Regions from separate parts of the Shewanella pealeana ATCC 700345 genome, predicted to be linked through region 3. Evidence: predicted binding sites of a transcription regulator. Region 3 holds the regulator's gene; each other region holds the start of a gene.
What was found. Region 3 encodes MetJ, which represses methionine synthesis genes. Its sites were predicted from a motif close to TAGACGTCTAGACGTCTA; they were not measured.
Positions count from the first base shown of each region.

Region 1 (8,018 bases), 2.0 Mb from region 3:
GCATTCGTTGTTGCGTTGCTCATAATGTGCTCTTGTTATTGAGGGTGCCGTTAAACGATAAATACAGCACCATTCTATTTTAATACGCGGGAAGAACATTACGTTAACGTAAACTAACTCTCAATACTTCCCATCATTGAAACGACAACTAAGCATCTCTGTGCATGTATATATTGGTTTACATGCACAGTTATTCAGTTCGAATCTAGTCTAAACGACTTTCATCTGCGGACTTTAAACATAAGACTGTCCGCTGCCCTACTGGCACCTTAGCATTGGGGAATACAATGGATTCAAACTCATGCTCAACTTTCACCTCAAAACCGCCCTCTTTCGCTAAAGTGTAGCCTCTAGGGAAAGCGGTAAAGTTTTCGACATCGTTGGTGAAAGTAAATTCAAAGTCGTCGTATCGTTTGTTTACCGAACGACAAACTTGATAAAGGTTTAAACGCTTCATATCAAAACTTGGTAATTTAAGCTCTTCGCCACACATCAATAGAGTTAGCATCTCTTTCATCGCGATAAAACGAGTCATATCATTTTGTCCCATAGGGAACACTTTACCTAGTTCGATAGTAAAGGCATCTGCATGATAATTTTCAGAAGAGAAATAACTAAAGGTCGTGGTTGGCTCATGGTGGAATAAAATGGTATTCACGCCGCAGGATTCGAGAAACATAATCTGTTCTTTGCTGTACTTTCTATTACCACGATAGGGGTAAATAGCAAACTTCTCATGCTTAGAGGCCCGAATTGCAGTATGTAAATCGTAATGCATTCGATGACGCTCTCCCGAATGGGCGCTGAAAAACTTGTCGACATATTGCTCAAGCTTTTGTGCTCTCACTCGCTCAGGGTTACAAAGCCCCTCTCCACGTGAATGAGCACCATTAAATAACCGATTAAGGTTTTCATCGATAAAACGTGTGCCATTATGAATGGCGGGAGGATTACCGATAAGAAATAATACTCTTTGCTTGAGAACAAGTTGTTCATCAAGTAATTGTGTCATTAGGTCGTTACACAATTCAATAGGCGCAGTCTCATTACCGTGAACGGCACAAGATAAGACGAGATCTTTAGTGTGTTTAACGCCTAAAGGCTCGAACATGATAACGCCTGTATCCCAAACCTCTACATGGACTTGGTTAGCAAGATCAAATTCAAAACTTTCTGTTAAGTATTGTGGATGCGCGAGGGTTAACGCTAAAAAGTCCTTAGACTGTTTCAATTGTTGAAACACAAACTACTCCTTATTATTCATGTCAGCTTTATTTGGCAGAAATTTCAAATACCACGGGTATTTGTAACACCTAGCTTCGCTAATTCTGTCAGCGATAGTAGCATATTTGACAGCTGTATCTCGTAGCCTTTTTAGCCCCTGTAGTACAACAAATCATCAGCTATGCGCTTTTTTACTTGCGCAAACCTAAAAAATAAAACAAGATAAAGACATCTAGCCATCCAAACGGCTATTTGTGATAATTTATTGAGGAGACAGTAATGGCATTGGCAACATTCGGCGCAGGGTGTTTTTGGGGAGTTGAATACTTTTTCAGAGAAGTTGAAGGTGTCATTGACTGTACGTGCGGATATATGGGCGGCAAAGACAGCTACACCCGCTACGCAGAAGTCAAAACGGGTACCACTGGTCACGCAGAGGTTGTGCAAGTGGAGTACGACCCTAACATTGTGAGTTACCAACGCTTACTGGAGGTTTTTTGGCAGAACCACAATCCCACCACATTGAATCAACAAGGTGGTGATATTGGTAGCCAGTATAGAAGCGCTGTTTTTTTTCATGATAAACAACAGAAGCATCAGGCCGAAGTTGCCAAATTAGCACTCATCAAAAGTGCAAAATGGGGCTCACGCCAGATAGTCACTGAAGTTGTACCTTGTCAGCAGTTTCATCAGGCTGAAGCGTATCATCAAGATTACTTAGCTAAAAATGAATTGCCTAGCTGTCATATCAGTTATTAACACCGATAAACAACGAGTCATAATTGATATTACGTACTCATTTATATAAAGCGCAAAGAAAAGCACTCAAGGTTCCATAATGAAACTCATGACTGTGTGCAGGAACTACATTTGCCTGTTTATCAACTTTAGCCATTAAAAAATCATCACAAGAGTTATCGTTATTCAATTTGAGTAATAAAGGTTTGCTCGTCATCCACAAAAGCCACAAAGCCGCCGTGATAGATAAATACCCGACCACGCCCCTCAACTAGGCAGGCAAGCTGTGGGTGCAAATCTTCTTCGTTATCCTTACTTTGATAAATGCCGGTATCGGTGATTACGCCGCTGAGGGTAGGCAAATATCCATAAGTGCGCTTGGCTTGAGCAATCAGGTTCAATTCGCTGGCGGTAGAGAAGCAAAATGGGATCCCACCGGCTTCTTCGATAAATAAAGTTTTCAGTTCTTCAAAAGCTGTAATCACCAGCCAGTCGATGCCGTTAACATGATGGATATACATAGAGTTTCTCGGTAATTCTGATGCGGAGATTCTATCACTATCAGAGCAAGAACGTAGTAGAGATTTAGTTGCTAAAGGCAGTAATTCTGTGCCATTTCCGGACATTCACTAGGCAACTTGAAACTCACTTTGGCCCCAAAGTGAGTTAGCCTTCGAATGAAGGTTGGTTACATTATCTTTGGTATCGTTGCTATGGGATAGCCCGTTTGAACTTGTAGCTAAGTAGTTATCAATCGCCTCCTGCGGGGTATGTGCAGACACTGCTGAAGCGCGCCGCTAGTACGTCCTTGTAGGCTCAACGAAAACATCCCTGTTTCCGACGGCTTCAGCCGTATCTACACTCGATAATTGGTGTACTCATTGGGCGTAGTGGTTTGAAATCTAGCTTAGAAGAACTACGTTTTTGTACAGTTACATCGTACTGGTTAGGGTTTTATAGCTCACTTTAATAGCAGTGATGCACATGTACCCTTGGGTATGTAAGAGGTAATGCCAAAAAATCATAAAGATATATTTGTGCATTCTCGTTTTTTGCGGGATAACAGGCGAGCGCACTTTTACCAGAGGCGTATTGGATACAATTATTAATAATGACGTTTGATGCATTGTTAATAATTGAGTTTTATTGAATAATGTAGTGCGTATTTTTCCGACAATCATCGACAAAACGCGCGAGCGTCATATTAAAATGTTAGGTCTAGGTAACAATGAACCAAACTACAATAAAGATTCTAAACGATCTAAAAGTCTCAATTGATGAGGCTGTTAGACACTGGGAGATCTGGTGGGAGCTTGGTTATTCTGGAAATCGTACAGAGTTTAAGTCTGAATTTGATTCTGAGGACTATAACTACTATTTACACGCTTCATATGAAGCTCACAGCTTATCAATGTTTTTGGCGTTAGGGCGCATTTTTGATCCAGATAGTCGCTCATCAAGCATTCGGGCTCTAAAAGCCAATTTAAGTGAAAATGGCACAAACAAGCCTCTGATTTGATCAATGAAAATCTTAAACTCCATGAGGATAGTGTCAGAAAACTGCTAGATATCCGGAGTAAAATAGTCGCTCACATAGATACAACCTATACTGACAAATCCGTTTTGAAAGCCAATTCCATTAGCCCAAACGATATAAGAGATCTGATTTTAACGGTACGCGAATCTTACTATATGGTACTCCGTTACCTATCATTGAATACGCAACAACACCCTGATGGTGCGTTTGCGGAGTCAACTCTAAAAGTCCTAAGGAAATTAAAGACCTAACAAAAGCATGAACGGGACGTTTACTCGTGTCGCATTTTGTAAAAGTCGGTGATTTGGACGATTCAATCAGTTTGGGCTAGTAAACGCCCGTTATGCTAACGTTACCGCATACTTGATTGTCATACTTCCCTAATACCAATCATTACTTCCAGAGCTTTAGCTCTAACGCGTTTCTGTCCAAAAATGAATTTGTAACATCTGAATCCGCTAATTCGGATAGGTGAATAGTCAGATGTCAGTGTGGCTGTGGGCTTCGGTTTCAAGGATGAAACCGCAGAGGGGCCAAGGACGGCTTTATAGCATCCCACAGAAGTAGCGACATCTGAAATTACTGCTCATTATTGGCTTTCTTCGTGTCCTCAGTGTTCCAATAACATCCGTGTTTAACGGCCAGTTAGCGATTCCTAGCTCTTGCTTATTAGCACATTCACCATATTCGCCGTGGTGAATCGCTTTAATCCAAATATAAGCTGCGTGCCTTACTATTTGATAAATCAAACAGGCTAATCGGTAAGAGGCTGTTACTGCGTGCCGCTTGAGTTAAAGCCCATTGATGCGTAATGGGCTTTAATATATCAAGAACAAACTTGGCAAGTTCGGCTCCAGCATCACATTCTGCGTATGGTGCTACTAGGGAGCGGCCGCTACAGCTCAAATCGAAGCTTCCCTATTGCTATAGGTAATACAGAGTTACTTAGCTAATTGAACGGTATCCACATCAATCGTTGAATAAGACCAACCGCTATCAATTTCACCTTGAATTACCACTTTAGTTTCAGGTGTTGCTTCGACGCCGTTCCAATCATGATCGTCAATCTCAATGATGATCTCACCAGTATCATCCCTGAACGTATACTCTTCATCACCTAAGCCTGACACTATATAGCCCGTTAATGTCACAGGAGTATCATCTTTCGCTTCTAAAGCCACTGCAACAGTCTGAACCTTTACGTTACTCGGACCAATAAATCCGCCTTTTTGCTCATGAGCTTGAGCTGCGAACGCACTTGATGATGATAATATCAATGCACTTACTAATAATACGTTTTTCATGTCATTACTTCCTCTATGAATTAATACTGTAGTACATACTAATTTTAATGCTGTATTTAATATCAACACCATAGCGGACACGCCGTGAAGAAAGTGTGAATTCTGGTTTTGGATATAAACTAATTACTTGTTCCGCCACAAAATATGAGTTTTATCTACAGAGCATTCTTGAGCTAAAAGTGGCTAAGAAATCGATTCGAACAGGAACAACACTGCGACAGTAATACCCAATAAAAAAACCTGCCCAGTTATTTACTGCGGCAGGTTTCATATTTACGGTTTTACCTTACTCTTACAGCGCGATAGCAAGCTCCGCACCTTGACGAATAGCGCGCTTGGCATCGAGTTCGGCAGCCACATCGACACCGCCAATAAGGTGAACTGGAATGCCTGTAGACTTCATCTCATCAACAAGTTCGGTATTTGATACTTGCCCAGCACATAAGATGACATTATCGACATCCAATACCTCGCTTTTACCATCGATGCTAATGTGTAGGCCTAGCTGGTCGAATTTCTCGTAGCTAACGCCTGTTTTCATTATTACATGATGCTGCTTCAGCACCGATCGATGGATCCAACCGGTGGTTTTGCCAAGCCCCTTGCCCATCTTGGTCGATTTACGCTGTAGCAGATACACTTGTCTGTGTTTATCTTCAGTAACTGGGACTGTGAGTCCACCAGGCTCTTTATAGTCTTTATCTATCCCCCACTGCTTTAACCAGCGATTAAGATCCAGTGTTGAAGACTCAGACTCACACAGGAAGTGAGCCATATCAAAACCTATGCCTCCCGCACCGATTAACGCGACCTTCTGACCAATTTCGACTTCGCCATTGAGCACCTTCTGGTAATCAACCACCTTAGGGTTATCGAAACCAGGTAACTCAATAGGTCTTGGTTTTACACCACTAGACATAACGATTTCATCAAACTTCTCATCACGTACCACACTGGCATCGAGACGAGTGTTTAAGCGAAGTTCCACCTTATGTAGCTTAATCTGATTAAGGAAGTATCGAATTGTTTCGTTAAACTCTTCTTTCCCCGGGATCTTACGAGCTAGGTTAAACTGACCACCAACTTCAGCTTTCGCTTCAAATAACACCACTTCATGGCCACGACTCGCCGCATAAATAGAAAATGCCATACCGGCTGGACCAGCGCCCATAACCGCAATACGCTTCTTCTTTTGTACCGGCGTGAAGTTAAGCTCGGTTTCATAACAAGCTCTAGGGTTAACAAGACAAGTTGCACGTTTAAGGGCAAAACTATGGTCCAAGCAGGCTTGGTTACAACCAATACAGGTATTAATCAGTTCAGGTGTATTGGCAGCTGCTTTATTGACAAACTCGGCATCAGCAAGGAAAGGCCTCGCCATCGACACCATGTCGGCCTGACCCGATGAGATAATGTGCTCGGCTATTTCAGGTGTGTTAATTCGGTTAGTGGCAATAAGCGGAATTGACATCTCTTTCATCAAACGCTCAGTCACCCAAGCAAAGGCGCCGCGCGGTACGCTCGTGGCAATGGTCGGTACACGAGCCTCATGCCAACCAATACCTGTGTTGATAATGGTCACGCCAGCTTGTTCTAGCCATTTAGCCAGCTGCACCACCTCTTCCCAAGTCGAACCGTTATCGACAAGATCTAACATAGATAATCTAAAAATAATGATAAAGTCAGAGCCGACTTTTTCTCGAATTTTTTTAACAATTTCGATCGGGAATTGGGCACGATTTTCAAAAGCCCCGCCCCACTTATCGGTACGTTTATTAGTACGAGAGCTGATAAACTGGTTTATCAAGTAACCTTCGCTTCCCATCACCTCTACACCATCATAACCCGCCTTTTTTGCTAGAGCTGCGCTGGTGGCATAATCTTTGATTGTCCCGTTAACCTGTCTTGCAGACATAGCCGATGGTGTAAATGGGGTAATAGGCGATTTAATCTTACTCGGTGCACTAGAGAAAGGATGGTAGCCGTAGCGACCGGCATGCAAGAGTTGCATACAAATTTTGCCGCCAGCCTCATGCACGGCTTGAGTCACTTTGGTATGTTTCTTAACCTGCCACGGAAAACTAAGTTGGCAGGCATTAGGTGCTAAACGCCCCCGTAGGTTTGGCGATATGCCACCTGTCACAATAAGACCTACGCCACCTAATGCGCGCTCTTTATAAAACGCTGCCAGTTTCTCAAAGCCGCCCTTTTCTTCTTCCAAACCTGTATGCATTGAGCCCATCAATACTCGGTTTTTTAACTGGGTAAATCCCAGATCTAAGGGTTCTAATAAATGCGGAAACGACATTCAAACATCCTTTTTAAACAAGTGATTTAATCCAGCATACCCTGTGTAAACAATAACCTCAATAAGTGTATGAATAGATTCCTTTACAATTGAGTTTTCCTTTCATGACGGTTTTCAGTTAGCATTATGCCAACTAAGCTAGAAAGGAGTGGCTAATGCCCACTAAACCCTCAATTTTTAAAAGGATATTCCTCCTTATTTGGAATACCGTTAATGGATTAAGAAAGCTTTTCCTTAATCTTATCTTCTTCGGTGTCATTGCCCTTATCATCGTAAGTCTTAGCACCGACGATGGTGTAGAAGTTGAAAATGGTGCCGCACTGGTGCTCAATCTATCTGGCACAATTGTTGACCAAAAACGTCAAGTCGATCCTATCGAAGCGGCGATGAAAAGTGGCAATGAAGCCGATGGAAGCGGCGAAATTTTACTTTCTGATGTGCTATACGTGATAGATAACGCTGCTTCTGATGAACGTATTAGTCAACTGGTATTAGATTTAGGCATGTTGCGCGGTACAGGTATAAGCAAGCTGCAATCTATTGGTAACGCGATTGATTCATTCAAGGCCACTGGCAAAACTGTTGTCGCCAATGGCAATTGGTATGGTCAAAATCACTATTTTCTTGCGAGCTTTGCAGACAAAGTCTATCTAAACCCTCAAGGGAGTGTCGAAATTGAAGGTCTGGGCCGCTATCGTCTCTATTTTAAATCTGCATTAGAGAAGCTTAAGATCAATGCTCACGTGTTTAGAGTCGGTACTTTCAAGTCTGCGGTAGAACCTTTTATTCGTGATGATATGTCTGATGAAGCTAAAGAAGCTAACTTAGTACTATTAAACGATTTATGGCGAAGCTACGCTGACACAGTTGCGGCTAACCGTGGCATTAATAGCAACGACTTATCCCT
Region 1 is NC_009901.1:2,724,983-2,733,000, forward strand. It holds gene SPEA_RS11780 (thiamine pyrophosphate-dependent dehydrogenase E1 component subunit alpha) at 1-23, opposite strand, end outside; gene astE (succinylglutamate desuccinylase) at 206-1,243, opposite strand; gene msrA (peptide-methionine (S)-S-oxide reductase MsrA) at 1,504-1,983, shown strand; gene SPEA_RS11795 (hypothetical protein) at 2,145-2,483, opposite strand; gene SPEA_RS11800 (AbiU2 domain-containing protein) at 3,191-3,481, shown strand; gene SPEA_RS11815 (YgiW/YdeI family stress tolerance OB fold protein) at 4,441-4,803, opposite strand; gene SPEA_RS11820 (oxidoreductase) at 5,096-7,111, opposite strand; gene sppA (signal peptide peptidase SppA) at 7,267-8,018, shown strand, end outside.
Region 1: a site for MetJ is predicted at 1,458-1,475, ahead of msrA (peptide-methionine (S)-S-oxide reductase MsrA). Genes of this name have one in related genera too.

Region 2 (8,018 bases), 290 kb from region 3:
CTTAATCAACTAACAATTTATTTCAATCAGAGTGAATATGAGGCATTTTCTAATAATCGTGCTTGGGGAGAGCATTTCCTATATGGGGGAATAAGAGTAAAAACGTGCGAGAAAACAAGCGTGACTTCAACGATTGTTACTCCAGACGGTAGCCCATCTCGAGTAACACGCACAGTTACTTCCTGTTGGTATGAATACCGGTAACAGATACTCTTTGCCTTCCTCAATAATACTCATGAACTGTGTGTTCATGGGGATTATTCGTTGTAGTTCATTCACCTGAGTTAGATAAGCTGCTGAAATATACTTAAAAAATAAAACGAAAGCTATCGTTCAATAGCACCAGCTAACCCCATTAACACAAGTTCCTTATCAGAACCCTGATACTTCAAAAACAACTGCTGAATATCATTCGGCGCCGATGACACAGCGCAAAACCCATGTTGTGCATAAAACTGTTCCAAATGCGCTAAGGCAAAAATATACGTATTGCCATCACAGAGAACAGACTCCAGTTCTCGCATTAAACGATGCCCAACACCTTGGCCACGAAAATCTGGATGAACCAACATCCCCGTTAAAATGGCTAACTGGCCAATAGGCCTAATTCGCGCACTAGCAGCTATCTCAGAGCAAATAATTTTAGAGGAAGTTAGTTCCCCAAATCTAGCAACACTTGGGTCAGCTTGAGTCAACACGCAGAGTGACTCTTTCTGCAACAAGCGTGCATAAGGCATGTATTGGCGATAGAACTTCTTCACCTCGATGCGTTCATCAGGCGCTAACCAAGTTAATTGCACTGTGTAAATACCTCATTCTTAGTCTGTAGAGAGCCGCACTGGGAATATTGCCTGTACATTGATAGTAATCAGAGTGATACAAATGAAGCAAGTATCCGCAGCAGGGATGCTGTGGTTAAGCCCTCAGGGATGAGTTTATGGCGTCTTGCGTAATTGTGTCACGCTGATGCAAAACCTAATACAATAAATTCCAGAGACAACGACGATTTACTATTTTGAAAAAGTCATCCTTGGCAAATCGTCATAAATGTTCCAGAGATAGCGACGATTTTTTGCCATCCTTGGCAAATAGTCATAAATGTTCCGGACATAAAAAAACCGCCAAGCGGCGGTTTTTATTGGCGTTGAACAAACAACGCCGAACTAATCGGTGACGATTAAAGACCTGCGTCAGCGCGTAGTGCGTCAACTTTGTCTGTTGCTTCCCACGGGAACTCGTTACGACCAAAGTGACCGTATGCTGCAGTCGCTTGGTAGATTGGGCGAGCTAGGTTCAACATCTCTGTTAGACCGTATGGGCGTAGGTCGAAGTGACGACGTACTAGGTCGATCAATAGCTCTTCGCCAACTTTAGCTGTGCCAAATGTTTCGATGCTGATTGAAGTTGGCTCTGCAACACCAATCGCGTAAGAAACTTGGATCTCACAACGGTCTGCAAGACCTGCTGCAACGATGTTTTTAGCAACGTAACGTGCTGCGTATGCTGCACTACGGTCAACTTTTGATGGGTCTTTACCAGAGAAAGCACCACCACCGTGACGAGCCATACCACCGTATGTGTCAACGATGATCTTACGACCCGTTAGACCACAATCACCTACTGGACCACCGATAACGAAACGGCCAGTTGGGTTGATGAAGTATTTAGTGTCTTTAGATAACCACTTAGCCGGTAATACTGGCTTGATGATGGTTTCCATTACACCTTCAATTAGGTCTGCTTGAGTCACATCTTCGCTGTGTTGCGTAGATAGAACAACTGCATCGATACCAGCAATGCTGCCATCTGAGTTATAAGCAAAAGTCACCTGGCTCTTCGCGTCTGGACGCAACCATGGAAGAGTCTTGTCTTTACGAACTTCAGACTGACGCTTAACAAGCTTGTGCGAATAAGTGATAGGCGCAGGCATTAGTACGTCAGTTTCGTTGTTAGCGTAACCGAACATTAGACCTTGGTCACCAGCACCCTGTTCTTTAGGGTCTGCACGATCAACACCTTGGTTGATGTCTGGAGACTGCTTACCAATCACGTTTAAGATGGCGCAAGAATCGGCATCAAAACCCATGTCTGAGTGAGTGTAGCCAATGTCGCGTACAGTCTTACGGGTGATCTCTTCGATATCAACCCAGGCTGAAGTGGTAACTTCGCCGCCAACCATAACCATGCCAGTTTTGACATAAGTTTCGCATGCTACACGAGCTTTTGGATCTTGCTCCAAAATTGCGTCTAGTACCGCATCAGAAATCTGATCGGCGATTTTATCTGGATGACCTTCTGAGACCGACTCAGAGGTAAACAAGTGCTTTGCCATGATGGAAAATCTCGTCTTTAAACAATTTGAATGTGTAGAAGTATCTACATCTAGACGGCTATTCTAGTGTAAAACCGAGTTGATGACACCCCCTTCACCAAATTTTGTGCAGTTACTCGCGGTATTTATTTTGTCCACATTGGCAAAGGTGTATTTTATATTTGGTTTATCGCGCTGTTAATTAAGGTTATTTGTCGTCGGTGTGGGTGAGTGTTCGCAATAAAAAATGATCAAAAAACAGTACTAAAAACTCGCAGGGCAGGCTTAAATCAACTTCACTGTAGATAAAAACGACTAGTTTGTTAGCCTTAGGTGGTCTAAGGGTTATTTATCTAACTTAAAAGTGCCAATTTTTTTCATTCTGGGTGAATTAAATTTGCGTCCTACTGCCTAGTAGGCGAAAATATGGCTCCCAAATTTGCTGTGGTGAAGGGAAAAGCAAATACAAAGTTGCGGCCTTTCACTCTATCTAAGCCTCAATACCTCAAAACCAAGCAGGAGAGAGCATGTCATCTCGTAAAGAACTCGCAAACGCAATCCGCGCATTGACCATGGATGCTGTTCAAAAAGCCAATTCAGGTCACCCAGGTGCACCAATGGGGATGGCTGATATTGCTGAAGTGCTATGGAATGATTTCCTAAAGCACAACCCAAACAACCCTGAGTGGGTTGATCGTGACCGTTTTATTCTTTCTAACGGCCACGGCTCTATGCTTATCTACTCTTTGCTACACCTTACAGGTTATGCACTGCCTATCGAAGAGTTGAAAAACTTCCGCCAGCTTCACTCTAAGACCCCAGGTCACCCTGAATACGGTTACACACCTGGTGTTGAAACGACTACCGGCCCACTAGGCGCTGGTATCAGTAACGCTGTGGGTATGGCGATTGCTGAGAAGACATTGGCTGCACAGTTTAACCAGCCTGGTCACGACATCGTTGATCACTTCACATACTGCTTCCTAGGTGATGGCTGTTTGATGGAAGGTATCTCTCACGAAGCGTGTTCTCTAGCCGGCACTTTAGGCCTAGGCAAGCTAATCGCATTCTGGGATGACAACGGTATCTCTATCGATGGTCACGTAGAAGGTTGGTTCACTGACGATACGCCTAAGCGTTTTGAGTCTTACGGCTGGCATGTCATTGCTAACGTAGACGGTCACGACAGCGACGCAATTCGCGCAGCTATCGAAGAAGCTAAGTCTGTTACAGACAAGCCAACGATGATCTGCTGTAAAACGACTATCGGTTTCGGTTCTCCAAACAAGTCTGGCAGCCACGATTGTCACGGCGCACCACTAGGTGATGCTGAAATTGCTGCTGCACGTGAATTCCTTGGTTGGAACCACGGCGCATTCGAAATTCCTGAAAACGTTTACGCGGGTTGGGATGCTAAAGAAACTGGCGCTGCGAATGAAGCAAGCTGGAACGACAAGTTCGCTGCCTATGAAGCTGCTTTCCCTGAATTAGCTGCTGAATATAAGCGTCGTGTTATCACGGGTGACTTGCCTGCAGATTTCGAAGAAAAAGCACAAGCTTTCGTTCAAGAGTGTCAAGATAAAGCCGAAGGTATTGCTAGCCGTAAAGCATCACAAAATGCGATTGGTGCATTTGGTGCCATCCTACCTGAAATGCTAGGTGGCTCGGCAGATCTAGCCGGTTCAAACCTAACGCTTTGGTCTGGTTCTAAAGGCATTCAAGACGACCCAGCTGGTAACTACATCTACTACGGTGTACGTGAATTCGGTATGAGCGGTATCATGAACGGTGCTTCTCTACACGGTGGTTTCATCAACTACGGCGCAACTTTCATGATGTTCATGGAATACGCGCGTAACGCAGTACGTATGTCTGCACTGATGGGCATTCAGAACATCTTCGTTTATACCCATGACTCTATCGGTCAAGGTGAAGATGGTCCTACTCACCAGCCAGTTGAACAGCTTGCAAACCTTCGTATGACACCAAACATGACAGTATGGCGTCCATGTGATGCGGCTGAAACTGCTGTATCTTGGAAGAATGCAATTGAGCGCCGTAACGCGCCAACATCGCTAATCTTCAGCCGTCAAAACCTACCTGCGCAAGCACGTACTGCCGAGCAGTTAGCTAACGTAGTTAAAGGTGGTTATGTACTAAGTGATTGCGCTGGCACGCCAGACCTAATCCTTATTGCTACTGGCTCTGAAGTTCAGCTAGCACTTGATTCTGCTGCTGCGCTAACTGAGCAAGGTCAGAAGGTTCGCGTAGTGTCTATGCCATCGACTAACGAGTTCGATAAGCAAGACGCTGCTTATAAAGAGTCGGTACTACCAAGCTCAGTGACTAAGCGTGTGGCGATTGAAGCGGCTCACGTTGATTTCTGGCACAAGTATGTTGGCTTTGGCGGCGCAGTAGTGGGCATGTCTACCTTCGGTGAGTCAGCGCCAGGCGGCGACTTGCTGAAGCACTTTGGCTTCACAGTTGACAACGTTGTAGCTACCGTTAACGGGCTATAATTAACTGCGGTGTTAAGGCAAATGATACAACGGCTTACCTAATGAGGTAGGCCGTTGTTTTATCAATAAACAGGCTGCTAAAGGGATAGAAAGCTTTCATGATCAGAGTCGCTATTAATGGCTACGGCCGCATTGGTCGTTCAATTCTTCGTGCACTGTATGAGTCTGCAAAACGCGACCGTATTCAAATTGTGGCGATTAACGAGTTGGCAAAACCAGAAGCCATGCTTCATTTGACTCAGTACGACACCACTCACGGCCGCTTCCACACCCAAGTTAAGCTCGATAATCAGCATATGATTATTGGCGACGATGCCATTAAGCTGCTGCATGAACCCGATCCTGCTAAATTGCCCTGGAAAGAGATGGATATCGATATCGTTTTCGAAGCCACGGGTGTAATTAACGACAGGCTGGAATGTGAGGCGCACATTCAAGCTGGCGCCAAACAAGTATTAATCAGTCATCCATCATCAAGTGATGTCGATGCCACCATAGTTTTTGGTGTGAACCAAGATTTACTTAAGGCCGAACATACGGTTGTGTCTAATGCCTCTTGCACAACAAACTGTATCGTACCGGTTATCGATGTGCTCGACAGGCACTTCGAAGTTAAAAGTGGTGCCATTACCACTATCCATTCGGCGATGAACGATCAGCAGGTGATCGATGCCTATCATGACGATCTGCGAAGAACCCGCGCCGCTGGGCAATCAATTATTCCAGTAGATACTAAACTTGCTCGTGGTATTGAGCGCATCTTGCCGCATATGAAAGACAAGTTTGAAGCTATCTCTGTTCGAGTTCCGACCATCAATGTTACCGCTATCGACCTTTCCGTTACGCTAAATAAGCGCGTCGATATCGAGACCGTTAATCAGGTACTAAAACAAGCCACTGAAGGTTCTTTCTCAGGCGTGGTCGGCTTTACCAATGAGCCGTTAGTCTCTTGTGATTTTAACCACGACCCGCGCTCAAGCATTGTCGATGGCACCCAGACTCGCGTCAGCGATGGCCACTTGGTCAAGTTACTGCTCTGGTGTGATAACGAGTGGGGCTTTGCTAACCGCATGCTAGATACCAGTTTAGAGATGATAAAGGCTAAAAGCAGGACCTAGGTTTGAGAGCTGAGAAGGTCCTAGGTTTTAAGAGCTGAGAAGGTCCTAGGTTCTAGGAAAAGCTAAGACGGTGCGAGCCGAGACGGAAAAGCTAAGCCAGTACAAGCAAAGACGGATAAAGCCGGAAAAGCAAAAGATAACAAACAGTAAAGGTGGTGCTTTTGGCTTTTGCTGTTTCTAGTAGGGCGTAGCCCGTCCTCGCAGCGAAGCGTCCTAGGATCTAGGTCCTTTTTTTAAAGCAAAAGCATTGTACAGAGACTCGAACGTCGGTGTTGTGTCCCGGTGGTCGGGTAATATCGTTTTATTGAATTTTGCTCAACTTAAATTTTTTAACTTTAATTTTAACTTAGATAGTAAGGAAGCATGAAAATGACGATTCTTAATATGAAAGATTTAGACCTTCAAGGTAAGCGTGTGCTTATTCGTGAAGATCTTAACGTACCAGTCAGCGATGGTGTGGTAACCAGTGACGCGCGTCTGCGTGCTTCTCTACCAACGATTAAGCTTGCGCTTGAAAAAGGTGCGGCGGTTATGGTGATGTCTCACCTAGGCCGTCCAACTGAAGGCGAGTTCAATGCTGAGTTCTCTATGCAGCCTGTAGTTGATTACCTAACAAAGGCGCTAGATTGCCCTGTACGCCTAGCAGCAGACTACCTAGACGGCATCGAAGTGGCTGTCGGTGAAGTGGTAGTGTTTGAAAACGTGCGTTTTAACTTGGGTGAGAAGAAGAACGACGAAGCGCTGGCTAAGAAGATGGCGGCACTTTGTGACGTATACGTGATGGATGCATTCGGCACGGCTCACCGCGCACAAGCATCGACTCACGGTGTTGGTCTGCACGCGCCTATCGCTTGTGCGGGTCCATTGTTAGCGGGTGAGTTAGAAGCCTTAGGTAAGGCTCTTGATAACCCAGCACGCCCAATGGTAGCCATTGTTGGTGGTTCTAAAGTTTCAACAAAACTGACAGTGCTTGAAAGCCTTTCAACTAAAGTTGACCAACTTGTAGTGGGTGGCGGCATCGCCAACACTTTCGTTGCTGCAGCAGGCCACAAGGTGGGTAAGTCGCTTTATGAGGCCGACCTGATTGAAGAAGCTCAACGCCTTGTTGCTAATGCGCAGAGCCGTGGTGGTGACATTCCAGTACCTACTGATGTGGTTGTTGCAGGCGAGTTCAGCCCTACCGCAACTGCAACGCTGAAAGATGTAAGCGATGTATCTGACACAGATATGATTTTCGATATCGGCCCAGATAGCGCCGAAGCTTTAGCCGAGATCATCAAAAATGCTGGCACGGTTGTATGGAACGGTCCAGTCGGTGTATTTGAGTTTGATCAGTTCGGTGAAGGGACTAAGCGTATTGCTCAAGCAATTGCCGAGTCAAATGCCTTCTCTATCGCTGGCGGTGGTGACACATTAGCGGCTGTCGATAAGTATGGTATCGCCGACAAGGTGTCTTATATCTCAACGGGTGGCGGCGCTTTCCTAGAGTTTTTAGAAGGAAAAGAGTTGCCAGCAGTTGCCATGCTTGAGAGCCGCGGCCAGTAATCGACAACTATACTAGTGGCAACATACAAAAAAATTACCAAACTGGTTGTTGGCGGGCTTTAAATCGACATTTGTCAGAGTTACACTAGCCGCCAACAAATCAGTGAACAATTTTGTATAAAAAACAGTTTTAACAAACGCTTTAGTGCTTGTTGATAAGGCTGTTTTACACAGTATAGATAACAATAAAAATTAACAGTAACCGCTTTAGTGTTCATCAGTTTAATACTGGTAACGTTAGAGTATAAAAATCCATCCAAACGATAGTGACCTTGGTGAGGCGACTCACCCTATTATTGGAGTAAAAAATGGCCTTAATTTCCCTACGTCAAATGTTAGATCACGCTGCAGAGCACGGATATGGCGTTCCAGCGTTTAACGTGAATAACCTTGAGCAGATGCGTGCAATTATGCAGGCAGCTGAAGCAACAGACAGCCCAGTAATCGTTCAGGCTTCTGCTGGTGCACGTAAGTACGCACGTCCACAGTTTCTAAAGTATCTAATGGCTGCTGCACTTGAGCAGT
Region 2 is NC_009901.1:971,325-979,342, forward strand. It holds gene SPEA_RS04130 (hypothetical protein) at 1-204, shown strand, start outside; gene SPEA_RS04135 (GNAT family N-acetyltransferase) at 327-800, opposite strand; gene metK (methionine adenosyltransferase) at 1,178-2,332, opposite strand; gene tkt (transketolase) at 2,839-4,830, shown strand; gene epd (erythrose-4-phosphate dehydrogenase) at 4,929-5,948, shown strand; gene SPEA_RS04155 (phosphoglycerate kinase) at 6,318-7,493, shown strand; gene fba (class II fructose-bisphosphate aldolase) at 7,802-8,018, shown strand, end outside.
Region 2: a site for MetJ is predicted at 2,376-2,393, ahead of metK (methionine adenosyltransferase). Genes of this name have one in related genera too.

Region 3 (8,018 bases):
AGTGGTTAAACTCTAGGCTTTTTTATCTATATGATTTATCGCAGTTTTTTTGAGCAGTGATTTTTATGGCTGTTGACGCGTAGGGGCTAATACAATTTCACGTACACATACGTTTTGAGGTTGTTCGAATGCAAATACAGCGGCATCAGCAACGGCTGTTGGCTCAATGACGCCGCCCATGAACTCTTTCCACTCGTTGTAACCTGCTTTGATCTCTTCATTTGTGGTATGGCTTAAAAGTGCTGTTTCAACTGCACCAGGAGCGATAGTCACCATACGTACATCATCCATAGCCACTTCTTCACGGATGTTTTCAGTTAGTGCATGTACTGCAAATTTTGTTGCACAGTAAGCGGCGTGATTCGGGAATGTTTTACGCCCTGCAATAGAACTAACGTTGATGATGGTGCCAGTCTTGCGGGCCTTCATATCTGCAAGCACGGCGTGAATACCGTTAAGTACGCCCATCACGTTGATGTTAAGCATACGGCTCCACTCTGCAGGATCTTGAACATCTGCAGCGCCTAGTAGCATGACGCCAGCGTTATTAATTAGGCAGCCTACAGGACCAAACTTTTCTTCAGCTGTTGCGATAGCCGCCTTCATTGCATCGGCATCGGTCACATCTACACTAATTGCTAGGCTGTTGTCTAAACCTAGTGCTTGCATCGGCTCTACACGGCGAGCCAATAGAAGAAGTGGATGGCCTTTGGCGCTGAATGCTTGAGCCATGGCTGCGCCAATACCAGAAGATGCACCTGTAATAACGATTAATTGTTTCATATCAGCCTCAAATGTGGGGTGTCTTAGTGATTGGTGAGTATTCTAACCAACAGATTATTGTTGATATATAATCTACAGAGAATATGATTGTTTACATATGACGCCTAATATCGCGCTGTACTCTGAGATAACACGAGTTTCTATTTATGTATCAAGACTTAAATTTAGCAGATGTTCGTGCCTTTACCGTGATTGCGGAAAAGGGCAGTTTTACATTAGCAGCCGAAAAGCTCGGTTGTTCTCGCTCTCACCTTTCTAAACAATTAACACAGCTTGAGCGCTACCTTGGGGTGACATTGATTACTCGCACCACGCGAGCCCAGCGGTTAACTGAGCAGGGACAGTTTTTCTATGAACGCTGTCAGCATGCCTTAGATGTGATGGAGCAAGCGGTTGCAAAGACGGTCGATGATGCTCACAACCTGCAGGGTAAGATCAATATCAACTGTGTGGGCGGCTATATCGGTGAGGAGATAGTGAATCAGTTGGTGAATGACTTTATGAGTCTGCATCCTAATATTCATATCCACCTCGACTTTAGTAGCCAGCGAGTCGATTTGGTGCTGGATGAATTTGATCTAGTCTTTCGAATGGGGGAGCTAGAGGATTCAGGCTTGGTGGCAAGAAAGTTGATGGATATCGCTAATTGCACCTTGGCATCGCCAAGATATATCGCTAAACATGGTCGCCCTGAAAATCCAAAAGAATTAAAGAGTCATGCCTGTGTAACTGGCTCGGTTTACCATTGGAATTATCATCGCAGATCGGATAAAACTCAGAAGACCGAGGTGACCATTACTGGGGCATTGTTGTGTAAAAATGGCAGAGTAATGAAAAGTAGTGCATTAGCCGGAAATGGCATTGTACGCCTGCCGGAGATCTATTGTAGTGCAGAGCTAAACAAGGGGGAGTTAGTGCATGTATTCGATGACTGGACTATATCGGATACCCCGCTTTATCTGCTGTATAGCAAAGACCAATTTCAGCCCGCTAGGCTCAGGCAGTTTATAGAATTTACCACACAGCACTTTATGAAGTATGTCGAATTGCCAAATGCTTAGGCTGGCTGAGTTAACACGCTTATCTAGGCAATCGTAACTTATCCACCTTTTGGACCAATTGATATGGAAATGTTGATTTATGGTTAAGATTCACCTCCTCTTTATTCAATTTTGTCTTAGAATATCTTAAGAACAAAATTACCTTTTATCGGTTTGAGTCGTATCGTGACTTAAAGTGCTAAGGACATTAAAAGGGCTGAATGGATGAAACTAGATAAAATTGCATTGGCATGCGCCATAGTCCCCTGTTTTACAGCCCAAGCAGGGCAAGAATATTATGAGGCACGCAGTGATGCGATGGGAGGGGCGGGAGTAGCCGCTTCAAATAGAGAAGGCGCGGCATTTGTTAATCCCGCCCTACTTGCGATTAATGCCCATAAAGACAACTCCGCCGTGTTACTGATCCCCGCGATAGGGGCCGATGTGGCCGATAGTGATGACATGATCGATAAGTTCGATTCACTGATCGATTCTTATGACGCGCTCGAGGCCGCAATCGATGTTGGCAATACCGCTGCTATTGACGAGTTTCGTGATGATCTCGTTTTCGACTTAGAGTCACTAAATGGCAATTCAGCCTATGCCAGTGCGGGGCTTGGTTTTAGTGTGGCGATCCCCTACCAGAGGATGCCGATGGCTATCTTCTATAAGAGTTATGTTAACGCCGTTGGAGTTGCCGATATTGCGCAATCAGATATCGACGCCCTCAATAATCTCGATCCTAATAACCCTCCAAATATCAGTGATCTGGACTCCCAAGGGCAAGTGGTTGGTGGCGCGGTATCTGATTTCGGTATTGCACTAAGTTTTCCGCTGTCTATCGTAAACATGCCGATAGCAGTGGGAATTTCGCCTAAGTTTCAGCGTATCGACAGCTACAACTATATCGCCAATGCTAACAACTTTGATGCCAGTGATTTTGACGATGCCAAATATCGCAATGATGAGACTAACTTTAACTTAGATATTGGTGTCGCCATGCAAGCATTCGATGGTTTGACCTTAGGCCTGTCGGGGCGAAACCTGATCAGCCAAGATGTGGATACCATAGAAGTTGAAGGGCAGAAGTTTACTTATCGAGTCGAGCCACTTGTGACCGCTGCTGTGGCCTATGATTGGGATATTTTATCGGTGACCACAGATATCGATCTAATTGAGAATAAGAAGTTTAAAGAGCTGGATGGTACTCAATATTGGCGTGTAGGTGGTGAAGTGAGGGCCTTCGACTGGATGGCGCTAAGAGTGGGTTATCGTCATGACATGAAAGATTCTACTGCTAACCTTTACTCTTTGGGTTCAGGCTTTGCTTTTGGTGACTCATTTTTCTTAGACCTTACTGGTATGTTTGGTGATGACAATGCGGTAGGAGGCGTGCTGCAAACCTCCTACCATTTCTAACCAGTGCTAACCCATTAGCTCTATCGTTGATTTAACGGTTAGGATAAGAGCGCTACAACCACATAAAGCCAGAGTTAACACTCTGGTTTTTTGTTTGTCTACACGGCCCACTAAGCGTCCTGCAACGATATAACCCAGCACAACAGACGGCAACAGCATCAACGAGATATAAAAATGCTCAACGGTTAGTAGGCCTGCAAATGCCAGAATGATAAGGGCAATCATCGAGCTAAAGATGAAGAAGGCCGAGAGGGCGGCGCGAAATTGTCCGGCATCTTTGCCTGATAGTAAGATTGCCAGCGGCGGGCCGCCAATTGCCGCGATATTGCCAAAAATTCCAGATAAGATCCCTGCGATAAAGAGGCTGAAACGGTTCACTGGAATACTGAACTTCATTAGACTTAAACCGACGGCTAAAGCAACAATACCGGCAATGGCTAGACCTAAGATTGGCTGTGGCGCGATTAAAATTAGGCTGGCACCTAATATGCCTCCGGGAATGCGTCCTAATAGCGCGTATTGCAGACCATTGAATTCAAGTTGGCCACGTTCTCTAAACAAGGTGAGCAGTGCAATTGAGAAGCCCATCATAATTACAGGTGCAGGAACCAAACTCGGGTCGACGATATAGAGTAAGGGACTTGCCACCACGGCTAGGCCAAAGCCGATAAGACTTTGGGTCAGTGCGCCACAAAAAATAATAAGCGAGGCGAGTAAAAGCGTAACGGGTTCAATCATCAGTTTATCCAGCCAAGTGGCTATAGTTGGAGCGAAGGGAGGTCTTGCACTCTGTTTGAACAGTTCAGTATTTTGGTTATCGATTAGTGGTTATAGATTAATAGAGCTAAGCCATCATTCAAGGCCAAAAACAGATAAGGACTGCTAAGCAGTCCTTATCTGAAGATCACGTTTGTCGATAATCGATGAAGATTATTCAAGTTCTTCCCACTCAATGCCCATTTCATCCATTAGACGTTTAACCTCAGCAGGCATGCTGTCAGGTTTATCTTTAGTAAGATCTGCGTCGTTTGGTAGTGGCTGACCTGTGTACGCATGCAAGAATGCCTCGCATAACAGTTCACTATTGGTGGCGTGACGCAAGTTGTTCACTTGGCGGCGTGTGCGTTCATCGGTAAGTACTTTGAGTACTTTCAAAGGAATGGACACAGTAATTTTTTTCACTTGCTCATTCTTTTTGCCGTGTTCAGCATATGGGCTGATATAATCGCCATTCCACTCAGTCATTGACTCACCTGTTATTTCAAAATTCGGGGCAGATTTTAACCCTTTAAATTGTGCAGTCAAATTATTGCCTCTTATTTATGACAATTGCAAATAGATTTCCATATGCATGGACGTCTAAACGGCTAAAGTGGTTGACGCAGGCTTAGTGCTTAGGTACATTTAGCCGTCCAGACATCTCTTGAGTGAAAATTAACAGGAAAAGGAGTAGTACATGACTGAGCGTAAATTAGCCACTGCGGCTGTACGTCAAGGAATTGAGTCCGATAGCCAGCATGGTGCAGTAGTACCGCCGATCTATCTTTCTACTAATTACTCTTTTGATGGTCATAAAAACCCAAGAGACTTCGACTATAGCCGCTCAGGTAACCCTACACGTTCTATTTTAGGTGATGCCATTGCCGAGCTTGAAAAAGGCTCTACGGGCGTAGTGACTTGCACCGGTATGGCGGCAATAACGTTGGCCACTAGCTTGCTTGGACCTGATGATCTTCTTGTTGTTCCCCATGATTGTTATGGTGGTAGTTACCGCCTATTTACTAATTTGGCCAAAAAAGGTCAGTTCAAGTTATTAGTGGTCGATCAAACCGACTCACAGGCCCTTAATCAGGCTATAGCGCAAAAACCTAAGATGGTATGGCTAGAGACGCCGTCGAATCCACTGCTGCGTGTGGTCGACATTAAGGCCATCTGTGCTGCGAGCCATGAAGTGGGCGCACTGGTGGTTGTCGATAACACTTTCCTGTCGCCGATTTTACAGCAGCCGTTATTACTTGGCGCCGATATAGTGATCCATTCCACCACCAAATATATCAATGGTCATAGCGATGTGGTTGGCGGCGCGGTCGTGGCAAAGGATCCTGAGTTAGGTGAACTGCTTCATTGGTGGTCAAACACCCTAGGGCTAACGGGGTCAGCGTTTGACAGCTACCTGACTTTGCGCGGAATTCGTACACTTGCAGTACGAATTCGCGAACATCAGGCGAATGCGCAGCGAATTCTTGATACCCTTGTTAACCATCAGGCCGTCTCCAAGATATACTACCCGGGGCTGAAAGAGCATCCGGGGCATGAGATTGCGGCTAAACAGCAAAAGGGCTTCGGTGCCATGCTGAGCTTTGAACTTAAGGGTGGAGAACAAGAGTTAGTCACATTCTTAAAAAATCTTAGCTGTTTTTCAGTTGCAGAGAGCCTGGGTGGCGTAGAGAGTTTAGTCGCCGTTCCTGCAACCATGACGCACAGAGCGATGGATCCAGAGGCTCGCGCCGAAGCTGGCGTTAAAGATACGCTTATTCGTCTGTCTGTGGGTATCGAAGATGCCGATGATCTTGTTGCCGATATTGAAGCTGCGCTTAATGCCGCAGCCGCTTGTTAATTAAAGGGGTATACGATGGCACGCTGTCACTTACATAAATTTGGTGGCTCAAGTCTTGCTGATGCAGACTGTTACCGTCGCGTGGCTCATATTCTGCTGACTCACGGTCACAGCGATGACTTAGTTGTGGTGTCTGCGGCAGGTAAAAGCACCAATTTCTTATATAAGTTACTCGAGTTGAGTACGACTAAGCAGCTGTGGCAAGAAGAGCTACAAACACTGATTAGTTTCCAGCAAAATTTGATTGAGCAATTGCTCTCAAATGAGCAGGCACGCTCTCTTCGGGAGCGACTCTCTAACGATAAAGCGCAGCTAATCAGCTTGCTATCGATAGAGTCGATTAATGAATACCAAAGCAATCAGGTAGTGAGCTTTGGCGAGCGTTGGTCTGCACGCCTATTGGCGGCGCTATTACGTGAATCGGGTGTGGCGGCATCGGATGTAGATGCTCGCACACTCTTGATTGCCGACGAAGCGGCTGTACCGCAGATTCGTTTACAGGATTCCCGTCAACGTGTGCATTCGATGACTGAAACTCATCCTAATGAGCGTCTAATTATTACTGGCTTTATCTGCGCGAACGAGCGGGGTGACACCTTGCTACTAGGACGTAACGGCTCCGATTTCAGTGCGACCTTGATTGCCAGCTTAGCAGATATTGAGCGCGTGACCATTTGGACCGATGTAGAGGGCGTATTTAACGCCGACCCAAATAAGATCAACGATGCTAAGTTACTGAGTAGTTTGTCATTAGCCGAAGCTAACCGCTTGGCACATCTAGGTTCACCTGTGCTGCATAATAGAACGCTGCAACCGCTGTTTGATACTCAAGTGAGTTTGGCTGTTCGTTCTAGTTACGCGTCCCATACCGACTTTACCTTGATTGCACCAAAGAGTTCGTCGGCTAGTGCGCCAGTGGTTACTAATCTAAGCAGCGTTGCGCTGTTCAATCTTGAGCTTACAACGGAACTTAAGCAGCTTATTGAGCTGCTCGAGGAGACTGGCCTGAGTCCGCTGGCATACTGGGAACTTGGGCAGGGGCGCGCCGAGATCACTGTGACCTTAGAAAATCAGAAGCAGGTATTGGCATTACTGGATATTAACCGTGACGCCTTAGGCGTGAGTGATATTAAGATCACCGAAGATCTTGGCCTGGTTGCGCTGGTCAGCGCCGATGCCAGCCTGTATCGCCGCGGCTTTGCAAGATTACTGAGTCGTAATGCTAGACCGCTGTTTAACGACGGCATGAGCCTAGTGACCTTGGTACCTCAAGGGCAAGTAAACTTGTTAACTCAAAAAGTACACCGTCGCTGCGCGGGGCCTCGCAAACGTATCGGCGTACTGCTATTGGGTGTCGGTAACATTGGCGAAGCTTGGGTTGAACTCTTTAGTGGCGCTAAGGCAGCACTCAATAAAGAGCTCGAGGCTAGTGTAGAGTTGGTTGGTTTGGTTAGCTCACGTAACGCTTTGATCTGCGATGAGGGCATTGAGCTCGATTCGTGGAAGCAGGCCTTCGAAGAACACGCCACTCCATGGCAATACAGCCATCTGTTTGAAGAGTTACATGATTTAGAGTGTGATGAAGTGATTGCGCTGGATATTAGTGCCAGCGCCGATTTGACCTTGCAATATCCAGAGTTTTTCGCTCGTGGTATTCATGTTGTCAGCGCTAATAAATTAGCCGGTTCTGGACCACTAACCTTCTATCGTGAATTGAAACAGCAATTGGATAACCGTCGCTTATTTTGGCGTTACAACGCCAGTTGTGGCGCTGGTTTACCGGTACAACATGCATTGAACGATCTGCATAACAGCGGCGACAGTATCGAAGCTGTTGGCGGGATCTTCTCTGGCACTCTTTGTTGGTTATTTGAAAACTTCGATGCCAAGAAACCTTTCTCTGAGTTAGTTATTGAGGCGAGGGGCTTAGGGATCACCGAGCCAGATCCACGTGATGATCTGTCGGGTCGAGACATGCAGCGTAAACTACTCATTCTTGCCCGCGAGATAGGTTTTGAGATTGAGCTTGAAGATATTGAGCTTAAATCTTTAGTGCCAGCAAACTTGGCTGAAATCCCTCTAGAGCAGTTTTTATCGCGTATCACCGAGCTCGATGATGAGATGCAGCAGCAGTTTATTGCGGCTGCAGAGCAAGATAA
Region 3 is NC_009901.1:682,069-690,086, forward strand. It holds gene SPEA_RS02970 (SDR family oxidoreductase) at 64-783, opposite strand; gene SPEA_RS02975 (LysR family transcriptional regulator) at 930-1,844, shown strand; gene SPEA_RS02980 (conjugal transfer protein TraF) at 2,049-3,242, shown strand; gene SPEA_RS02985 (sulfite exporter TauE/SafE family protein) at 3,249-3,980, opposite strand; gene metJ (met regulon transcriptional regulator MetJ) at 4,173-4,487, opposite strand; gene metB (cystathionine gamma-synthase) at 4,699-5,859, shown strand; gene SPEA_RS03000 (bifunctional aspartate kinase/homoserine dehydrogenase II) at 5,875-8,018, shown strand, end outside.